DNA from 3 places in the Anaerobacillus sp. MEB173 genome. Region 1 is predicted to be linked to each of the others. Evidence: riboswitches for the same ligand, from Rfam matches in the RefSeq annotation. Region 1 holds a riboswitch; each other region holds the start of a gene.
What was found. Region 1 has a riboswitch for lysine ahead of dapA (4-hydroxy-tetrahydrodipicolinate synthase). Riboswitches for the same ligand answer to the same signal wherever they lie in the genome.

Region 2: linked by a shared signal. The riboswitch ahead of ACJ2A9_RS15130 (ABC transporter substrate-binding protein) and the one ahead of dapA (4-hydroxy-tetrahydrodipicolinate synthase) in region 1 are both predicted to bind lysine.
Region 3: linked by a shared signal. The riboswitch ahead of ACJ2A9_RS14270 (Na+/H+ antiporter NhaC family protein) and the one ahead of dapA (4-hydroxy-tetrahydrodipicolinate synthase) in region 1 are both predicted to bind lysine.

The regions. Positions count from the first base shown of each region.
Region 1 is NZ_JBJMAU010000002.1:77,027-80,294, reverse strand. Features, by position in the region: partial or broken gene ACJ2A9_RS04750 (sporulation transcription factor Spo0A) at 112-204, shown strand; gene dapA (4-hydroxy-tetrahydrodipicolinate synthase) at 364-1,251, opposite strand; lysine riboswitch at 1,392-1,573, opposite strand; gene steA (putative cytokinetic ring protein SteA) at 1,789-2,931, shown strand; gene ACJ2A9_RS04735 (hypothetical protein) at 2,931-3,268, shown strand, end outside.
Region 2 is NZ_JBJMAU010000007.1:73,345-76,612, forward strand. Features, by position in the region: gene ACJ2A9_RS15125 (M20/M25/M40 family metallo-hydrolase) at 1-1,416, opposite strand, end outside; lysine riboswitch at 1,677-1,867, shown strand; gene ACJ2A9_RS15130 (ABC transporter substrate-binding protein) at 1,997-2,827, shown strand; gene ACJ2A9_RS15135 (amino acid ABC transporter permease) at 2,892-3,268, shown strand, end outside.
Region 3 is NZ_JBJMAU010000006.1:171,842-175,109, reverse strand. Features, by position in the region: gene ACJ2A9_RS14270 (Na+/H+ antiporter NhaC family protein) at 265-1,806, opposite strand; lysine riboswitch at 2,031-2,209, opposite strand; gene yunB (sporulation protein YunB) at 2,283-3,071, opposite strand; gene ACJ2A9_RS14260 (dihydrofolate reductase) at 3,126-3,268, opposite strand, start outside.

The sequences.
Region 1 (3,268 bases):
ATTATAGAAAATTACTAACGCTATTGACCAACAAACACACAAATTCCATACCAATAAATAAGAGAAATTATAATTATTGTTAATTGAACAAACCCTTGGTACATAAGGCTCTACACTGTAAGCGTTTCAAAAGCGAAGCCAACAAACTCAGAATTTATCGCGATGGTTGCTGATAAATTACGGATTGAGCATAAGGTAAGCTGAAAGGGTAAGGGAGAATAGAGTTAAAAGTTGAAAGTTGAAAAGCTCCCAAAATTGGGAGCTTTTTTCGGTGTCGGTACACTGTACTATAGATCGAACTGACAATGGGCTATTACGTAGTAACATAGTCAAGAAAAGCTCCCGTCCGGGAGCTTTTTTAGTTTAGCTTACTGCTTCTTTGATTGTTTGTTGGATGGCGTTTCTTAATGTTTGCATTTCGATATCATTTAATGGAACAAGTGGTAATCGTACGCTGCCTACATTGATGCCGTTCATATTTAATGCCGCTTTTACCGGTGTTGGGTTTGGTGCAGCGAATAATGCTTTCATCATCGGCAGTAGGTCACGATGCATTTGAGCTGCTGTTTTTACATTCCCATTCTTGTAGTTTGAGACCATTTCTTGCATTTGATTCCCAAGGATATGTGAGGCTACTGATACTACTCCAACGCCTCCTATGGCAAGTGTAGGTAATGTTAAGCCGTCATCACCAGTATATAGGCTGAAATCTTCTGGTGTTTCACTTATAATTTGGGTCATTGCATCTAAATCACCACTCGCTTCTTTCACTGCTACAATATTTTTAACTTGTGACAGTCTGACAACTGTTTCTACATTAATGTTAATAACACTTCGGCCTGGGATATTGTATAGCATTACAGGTAGTGTTGTTGATTCAGCAATTGTTTTGAAATGCTGGTAAAGCCCTTCTTGAGAAGGTTTATTATAATATGGTGCAACGAGCATGATTCCGTCGACACCTGTTTCTTCTGCTAATTTTGTTAACTTTATTGATGCATTTGTATTATTTGATCCGGTACCTGCAATTACAGGTACTCGTTTATTGACAACTTTAACTACAAAACTAAAAAGTTCAACCTTTTCTTCTGTCGTTAAAGTAGGCGATTCACCGGTTGTTCCTGCTACAACGAGCGCATCAGAACCGTTCGTAATAAGATAGTTAATTAAAGTTTCACAAGCATTGTAATCAATTTCACCATTTACATCAAAAGGGGTAACCATTGCTGTTGCTACTTGACCAAAACACATTGAAAATTCCCTCATTTCGTTTAGTATTTTCTAGTAATCCTTTGTCATTAGTAATTAAATCCGCTTATATTCATAATTGTTTTAAAAATAAAAAAGCACCAATGAGGTATCTCATTGGTGCATAGGAATCGTTGTTCTATGCGTGAGATAGCCCTCCATATAGTTGATCTATATGACAGTTCTGCACTTATTCAATAACAGAACCAGCTAACAAGAATAATGAGTTCTTGAAGCTTCGGCAAAGGCCCCCTTTCAGCAATGATCAAAAGAGCTCATTCTCCTCCCATTGCATACTGATGGTCTTTGCACCTCTATCCTCACTTCAAACGTACTAATTGAAGTTAAGAAAAATATTAATTTGTATATAATTTAACAAATATTAAGACGAAATGCAATGGTTTTTGAAAAATACTAAAAAGATATTTACTTTCAATTTTAACTTCATTTGGTTGAAAACGGATTTCGTTGCTCATACTAAGTGTAGTTACGTTTAGGAATATATGTAAAACTGAAAATCCTCAAAAGGGGGGAATCGGTTTGTTTTATAACCAACAGGAGATTGAGGGAATTGCTTACCAGGGAAAACGAACAAAAGTATTAGCGGAGCGATTGCCTTCTAGAAGTATTGCTGTTATAAGTCATGAAGACATCGATGTTGTAGCAGCAGAGACACTGATTGAAAAGAAAGTTCAAGCCGTTCTTAATTTAAAGATATCAATGACCGGTGAGTTTGATCATAATGGTGTGCAGTTACTTTTAAAGTCGAATATACCAGTCTTTGATCTTCAAGTACAAGGTGATGAGATTCATATTGATGGGAAACAAATAAAAATAACAAATAATTTATTATTTGTTTTTGATAAACAAAGATATTGGAAAAAAGATGTGACGTTAAAAGAATATGACATCAATATGGTTGAACAGTTAAAGGAAAAAGCAACAGAAAAATTTCCACAACAATTTGAAAGTTTCGTCCGAAATTCATTTTCTTTTGGAGAAAAGGAATTGACGAATTTTATAAAAGGGTTTCCAGAATTAGTTGACTTTAAGGAAATGAAGGGTAAGGATGTACTAATTGTTGCCAGGGGTGGCAGTTATTTAGAGGATTTAAGAGCGATACGCCCTTTTTTAAAGGGAAAGAATATGGTTCTTATTGCGGTCGATGGCGGGGCGGATGGTTTATTAAAATTTCGGTTAAAGCCTGACTTTATCATTGGTGATATGGATTCAGTCAGTATGAAGGCACTGCGTTGTGGTGCCACGCTTGTTGCCCACTGTTACCCAAACGGACATTCACCTGCAAGTGCAAGGCTTTCTGCTGCTCGGTTACCTTTTCAGCGTTTACCTTTCATTGGCACGAGTGAGGATGTTGCCCTCCTTTGCGCTTATTGTGCAGGAGCAAATATGATTTATTTAATTGGAAGTCATCTTAGTATGAATGAATTTTTGGAAAAAGGGAGAAAAGGAATGGGTTCTAGTCTTCTAACAAGGATGAAGGCAGGACATCAAGTGATTGATCTTAAAGGTGTACATCACTTATATAAGAAACATGTTTCTGCTTTTGAGCCAATTCCATTTCTGCTGCCAGCTGTTGTACTTATGGGTGTTTTATTATTCAATCCGAAATTCGAATTGTTAGTCTCAATTATCATGCATTGGTTAAGGATGGAGGTATTTTAATGAGAAAAAACCTCGTTCATATAGGTACATTAATATGTACTCTTTGTATCGGAATCGTCGTAGGTATTTCCATGGACAAGCAGTGGTTAACTGACCAGCAATTATCCTATGTAAGTGCGATTCAATCGGAAAATAAACAATTGCAAGAGCAACAAGAGCAATGGTTAACATTTGTAGAGGATGAATTAAAACAAATGAATATTTTCATCCCTTCAAAAAACGAGCAATATCAAGGGATTGCACAGTTATTAACTCACATTGGGATTGAAGCTGAGAGAATGTACAGCTTAGATGCTGTCTTGCAAAATAAAGGGATTATTATTACGTTAGGTGAAGA
Region 2 (3,268 bases), on a different contig from region 1:
AAAGCTCATATCAGAAATATATGGGAAGAAGTTTCTCGTCACAATTGGATGCTTATATGTCGGTTGCACGGTTTCTACAGCTGCATCTAAAGCATTGATCAGATTTTTTTCCTTTTCAGTTGACCCAGTCACTTCAATTCTTGGTGAATAGAGTGAAGAGTAGAAAAGAATAATCGCCGGGCTTTGGTCTGTCATCCATTTCCAGGCTTCTTCAACTACTCGTGCTGCAAACATTCTCGTATCTAACTCTGTATTTAAGAGCAATTGCTCTTTAAATTCTTTCATATGAGTTACATAGCGCTCACCATGTTCCTCAATTAAAAGAGCTTCCATTTCGCTGTAAGTCATTACTCTGGATTTCCAAGGAACTTCTTGATAAGGCTGTTTACTTACCTTACTAAATGTTTCATAACGTTCATTAAAAGCTTTTAAAGCATTGGTAAACGCAATTTCCGCTTGCTCTTTAAGCTTCACTAATACATCTTCTGGTGACCAGGAGTGAATGAAGAAGTTGTAATAGACATATGCTGAAAGTGCTGTTTGCACAGTGTATGTTGGTTTTAAATCTGTCTGCTTTAATGAAACGGGTGGAACAGTTGTTTCACCGTGTGCTTCATTACATAACTCAGGGTTATAGTTAATTTGTTTTGTTAATTCGGCTGCAATAAAGTTTGGATCAAGCCCTTCGAAACAAGACCCTACATGTGTCTCTGAACCAGTAATAAAGAAAGAGGGAAGAAGTTTACCTACTGTACCTTTATAAATGTAACGATTTTCATCACCTTCATACCTCGGTGAGACAAAATCGGCATTGATGGCAGCGACATAGTCAAATTGGTGTTGTTCTCTTAGTGACTTTAAATCGTCCAATGCAGAGAGAATTCCATGCGAACTATCTTCTTCATTACATTCAACAACAACTAATAAGTTGCCCTCAAGCTCTTCAGGATGCTCTGAATAATATTGAAGTAAGTAGAGGTTGCTTGCAACACCACTTTTCATATCAAGTGTGCCTCTGCCAAATAAGTAGTCATTAGACTGTAAATGCTCTTTTACAAGTGCGGGTAGCTCTTCCGATTGTAATGCTTCCATTAACTCACCTGGATAACATGCTTTATCCTTTAAATGGTTAAAGTCGTCGATTCCAACTGTATCCATATGGCCCATCAAAATCATGGTTTTATTACTTTGACCTTTTGTCCCTTTCACAAAGGCAATCACATTATAACGTTCTAGTACATCATTTCTTGTTTGTGATTTGATTAAGTAGTCAGGATTATTTTTAAAGTAAGGGATGTTGGAAAGCAAGGTGAAAATTGCCTGGCTAATTTCCTTTTCCCCATCAGTATTAACAATACTTTCAATATTGACAAGTTGGTTTGTTAAAAATAAAACATCTTCACGACAAGCTAGCATAGTATTCTCCTTTAATAGGTGCTTTAAGGTAATGAGATTTAAAAAGCCCCTTCAAAACTTAGTTAAATGTTATTATCATTAAATAGTATAAATATAATAAACCCTATTTATTGGTATAATATAAAACGTCCTATAACGTCAAGGATTAGTTTGGTTTTATACATAGGAAGAAAATGCTAACAAACATTTCTTGTATAAACTATCAAACTATTTTATAATTATTTTATTCAATATAATCAAATAATAAATCCTCATTTAAAAGATGAGGTAGAGGTGCGGTTTAAAAAAGTAGTTTGTTTAAGACACAGGAATGGTCAATTGAGGACAAATGAAAGGTTAAATTGCCGAAATTCTTATATTTTCCTGGATATAGGAGTTGGGTCTGTACTCGAAAAGGGACAGAACTGTCACAGCTTTTTCTTTGTAAAAGTTGTGAAGTGCTATCTTCAAAGTTTAGATGCGGGTCGTAAACAAACCGTATAAAATATACGGCTTTTTTTATGCCTAAATCTGCTTTCTAGATAAAGCTGGGACAAAAATAGAGAGGACCAGCTGGAGAAATCAATTAGGGGGAAAGATGATGAAAAAAGGTTTATTTGCAATGCTGCTAGTACTTGTTCTACTTATGATCAGCGCTTGTGGATCAAGTGAAGAAGCAGTTACAGAAAACGACGTTGATGCTACTGAAGAGGTTGCTGAAGTGACAACAGAAGAATCTGCAGAATTTAATTTAGTGAATGATGGAAAATTTACGTTTGCAATGAGTGGTTTATATCCGCCATTAAACTTTACAAAAGATGGTGAATTAACAGGATTTGATGTGGAAATCGGGACTGAAATTGCAAACCGTCTTGGTCTTGAAGCAAATCCGGTAACAAACCCATGGGAAACAATTATTCAAGGGTTACGTGCTAATCATTATGATGCGATTATCGCAAGTATGACTGCGACAGAGGAAAGAGCTGAGCAAGTCGACTTTACAAATCCTTACTATATTTCTGGGGCACAAATTTTTGTCAATGCTGATGATGAAGAGATCCAATCACCTGAGGATTTAGAAGGTAAAACTATTGGAGTAATTCAATCGAGCACATGGAGAGATATGGCTGAAGAGCTTTCTGATAAAATCAATGGATACCCAAGTGATGTTAACGCCCTGCAAGATTTATCTGTAGGACGTATTGATGCCGTTATTACTGATAATATTGTTGGTTTATCAGCAATGAATGAGCGAGGCTTAAAAATTAAGCCAGTTTATGAGCTATTAAATGAAGATTTAATCTCTGTAGCTGTTAACAAAGGAAATGAACAATTAGTTGAGCAAATCAATGAGGCGATTGCTGCAATGATTGAAGATGGAACATACGAAGAAATTAGTATGAAATGGTTTAATGAGAACATTATGAAATAAAAGGTGCGTGTGCGTTACGCACCTTTTTTCATGAAAGGAGTATTAAGTGGAGTTTTTAGATAGTATTATCGGGATTTTTAATTCGCACGGGGCAGCATTTTTAAAGGCAACTTGGACAACAATCAGTATTACAGCAGTTTCTCTGTTGATTGCAACAATTATTGGAATTGTCTTTGCTTTATTTAAAATATCTACTTCAAAACTGTTAAACTTTCTTGCTGACATCTATATAGGTCTTATTCGTGGTACACCACTGATTGTACAAATTATGTTCTTATATTATGGTATTGCCAGTTTCCTGCCACTATCTAATTTTACAGCAGGGGCGGTAGCATTAGGGATTCACTCTGGTGCTTATATTGCTGAAATATTTAGAGGGTCAATTCAATCCATAGATAAGGGACAAATGGAGGCAGCTCGATCACTTGGGATGTCATATCC
Region 3 (3,268 bases), on a different contig from region 1:
AATATACATTTTAACGCGGTCTAACGCTAAAGTACCAAAGTAAAAAAGATAGTTTGTCCTTTCCAAACGTATAAAACACCTATCAAATCGCCCAATTTTCTGACAATTCACTATTTTATTATAATTAATTTCAACGTTAAAGTCAAAATATTTTTCGAAAAATGCAGGATTTTGTCGAAAATTTTTTTATCAAAAGTGACTCTAAATACAAACAAAAAATGCTTGGAAAATTAAACTTTCCAAGCATTTTCTATTTTATTACAATCAATTGGCTGATGCCACTTTTTTCAACACAAATACCGTTAACACGAAAGTTGCAATGGAAACGAGTAAACCGAACAGAACACTTCCTGTAAAACCTAATACTAAATAACCTATGATCGTTATCGCCGCAACAATTAACGCATAAGGCAATTGTGTCATCACGTGATCAATATGATGACTTCCTGCTCCTGTTGATGAAAGAATCGTTGTATCAGAAATTGGTGAACAATGATCACCAAATATCGCTCCAGCTAATACTGCTGCAAGTACTGGCAACATCATTGTAACATCTGTCGCAGCTGCAATTTCACCAGCAATCGGAAGCATAATTCCAAATGTACCCCACGACGTTCCTGTTGAAAATGCCATAAATCCAGCAATTATAAACAATACAACTGGTAAATAAGCAATATTCATATGCGCATCAACTAAACCGGCTAAATACTTTCCAGTTCCTAATTCACTAATAATTTCAATGATTGTCCAAGCAAAAATTAGAATATAAATCGCTGGAAGCATTGATTTTATACCAGCCCATAATCCACTTCCAAATTGACGACCTGATACGCCTTTTACTAATACAAGAACAATAGCAACGGCCAGACCTAAAAGTCCTCCGTAAACAAGTGCTGCAGCAACATCGGTATTTTCAAAAATCGACAGTATTGTAACTTCGCCTTCTGTTCCTTGAATTCCAGTAAAAATCATAAAGAAAACAGTCGCAGAAATTAACGTAGCAATTGGCCATAATAAGTCGCCAACTTTTCCTTTATCAGAAACAGTTACGTTTTGTTGATCTCCAGGAACCGGTCCTTTTGTTAAGTCAACAAGTTCACCTGTATTCATCGCATGAATTTCCTGCTTCTTCATTAATCCAATATCCAGCTTAAAAATGACAACTGCAAAAACCATTAATAGTGCAAGAATTGCATAAAAATTCATTGGTACCATCAGTAAAAATGCTTGAAGCGCTTCATATTGGGTCACATTATGTGTAACTAATATTCCCCCAATAATTGTAATGATATACGCACCCCAGCTTGAAACAGGTGCAACGATACAGATAGGAGCTGCTGTTGAATCGACCAAATATGCAAGCTTAGAACGGGAGATACGATGACGATCCGTTAAAGGACGACTAACATTACCAACTGTTAAACTATTAAAATAGTCATCAATAAAAATGATAAACCCTAATAAAATCGTAACTAGCTGCGCACCGACTCTCGTCTTCACGCGCTTCATTGCCCATTCTCCAAAGGCTCTGCTTCCTCCAGATAGTGAGACAAGTGACGCGATCATTCCTAGCGCAAGCAGGAAAAAGAGAATATATAGTTCCCACGTATTCAATCCCCCATCTGCAACAAAAATTCCTCCGACAATACTAAAGATTTGCGAAAGGCTTTCCGTAATACTAAAGCCATTGACCATTAATGCCCCGACAATAATTCCAACACCGAGTGACAGCAATACTCTCCTTGTAACGATAACCATCAGTAAAGCGAGTACTGGTGGTATTAATGATAAAGCTGAATGTTCCATAATCGACCCCCTGATTTATTTAGCGGTTAGCGGTTAGCTTTTAGCCATTAACTTTTAACTTTTAACTACATTCTAATCGCTAATAAGCTAGATGCTAATTCCCTAACATTTTTTCTCTCTTCTTATCTCTTTCTGTTTCTCTTTCTCTCTCTGCTCACTAAAAAAGGTAATAGTAGCACAAGACCTACCATTACCTTAAACAAGTAACGTTAAAGTGTCTCATCAAGTAAAGTAGTCCTCCACTATAGTTGCTCTATAGTGACAGTGCGGCATTTATTCAATGCAACCCCAGTAAAGATAAACATGACTTTTATCTTTACTTCGGCGAATTTCCCTTTTTGTAATGGTCTTCGTTGTCATCCTCACATTACATACTCATGATTTTCGCGCCTCTACCTCATCGATTGATGAGGCTTAACTTATTCTATTACATTATAAAAGTATAGCAATATTCCATTTGAACAACAATGTTAATTTTAGTTAATTGCTTCTCTAATGTCAGATTCTTTAATAATCGCTGGTGCAGGCAGTGAACCACTACCACCTTGATTATAAAAATCAGGCACTTTACCAGGTACAAATAACATTCCAACTGGAATCGAAGTAGATACAACAGCTGTATCTGTTGCAAAAGGAATAATAATTCGCACATCGACCTCAATATCGACTGCTACATCGATCCACGTATTATTAATTCCTACTTCTTTGATCGTATTATTAATCTGTGATTTCACGTCTCCTATCGCCGTAAATCGGACCGGAATTTGCGGGCCTAAATGAGCGAGGAGGGCATTTTGTGTTGCTTGACCCAACGGGATTGTATGAATAATTCCATTGAAACCAGAATCATGATTTCGTTCAACTTCAACCCCATTAGGTAATCCAAGTTCCTCGACTCTTCCTTCTTCAACCATTTTTAAATAATGTTGGACCCGATACGTCGCTTCATATAACACTTTATTATAAATGGTAGGATCAAAACGGGCAGAAGTGATATTTCCTTGCGCATCTTTATCAATGACAATTAACTCTTCCATTTCCGTGCTTTCTGAAATCTTTTTCGAAATGGCATCATTAATGGCCAGCGTCGCAATCCGTTGAGTCTCTGTATGCGCAATAGCCAGCAATGTAGGCCGTATTCCTCTTTCTACAAACCATAATCCTTGAACAGTAAGAATAATAAAGATAACAAATGATATCAAAAATACATATCGAAATGGTAACGGTCCTTTTCGGGGACGCAGTCTTTTTTTAATCAGTGCCAAACAAAATCCCCCCTTACATAGTTATATGTATGCAAGGAGGGACTAGATTTACGCCTACGATTTGGACATTTTCTTATAAATTAAAAAGCGGTGATCATAACGATTCTTTTCGTCACGGATTCCTGCTTCCTCATGTACAACCACCCATTCATCACCCATTTGAGGAAAAAACGTATCCCCTTCAAACGAATGATCAA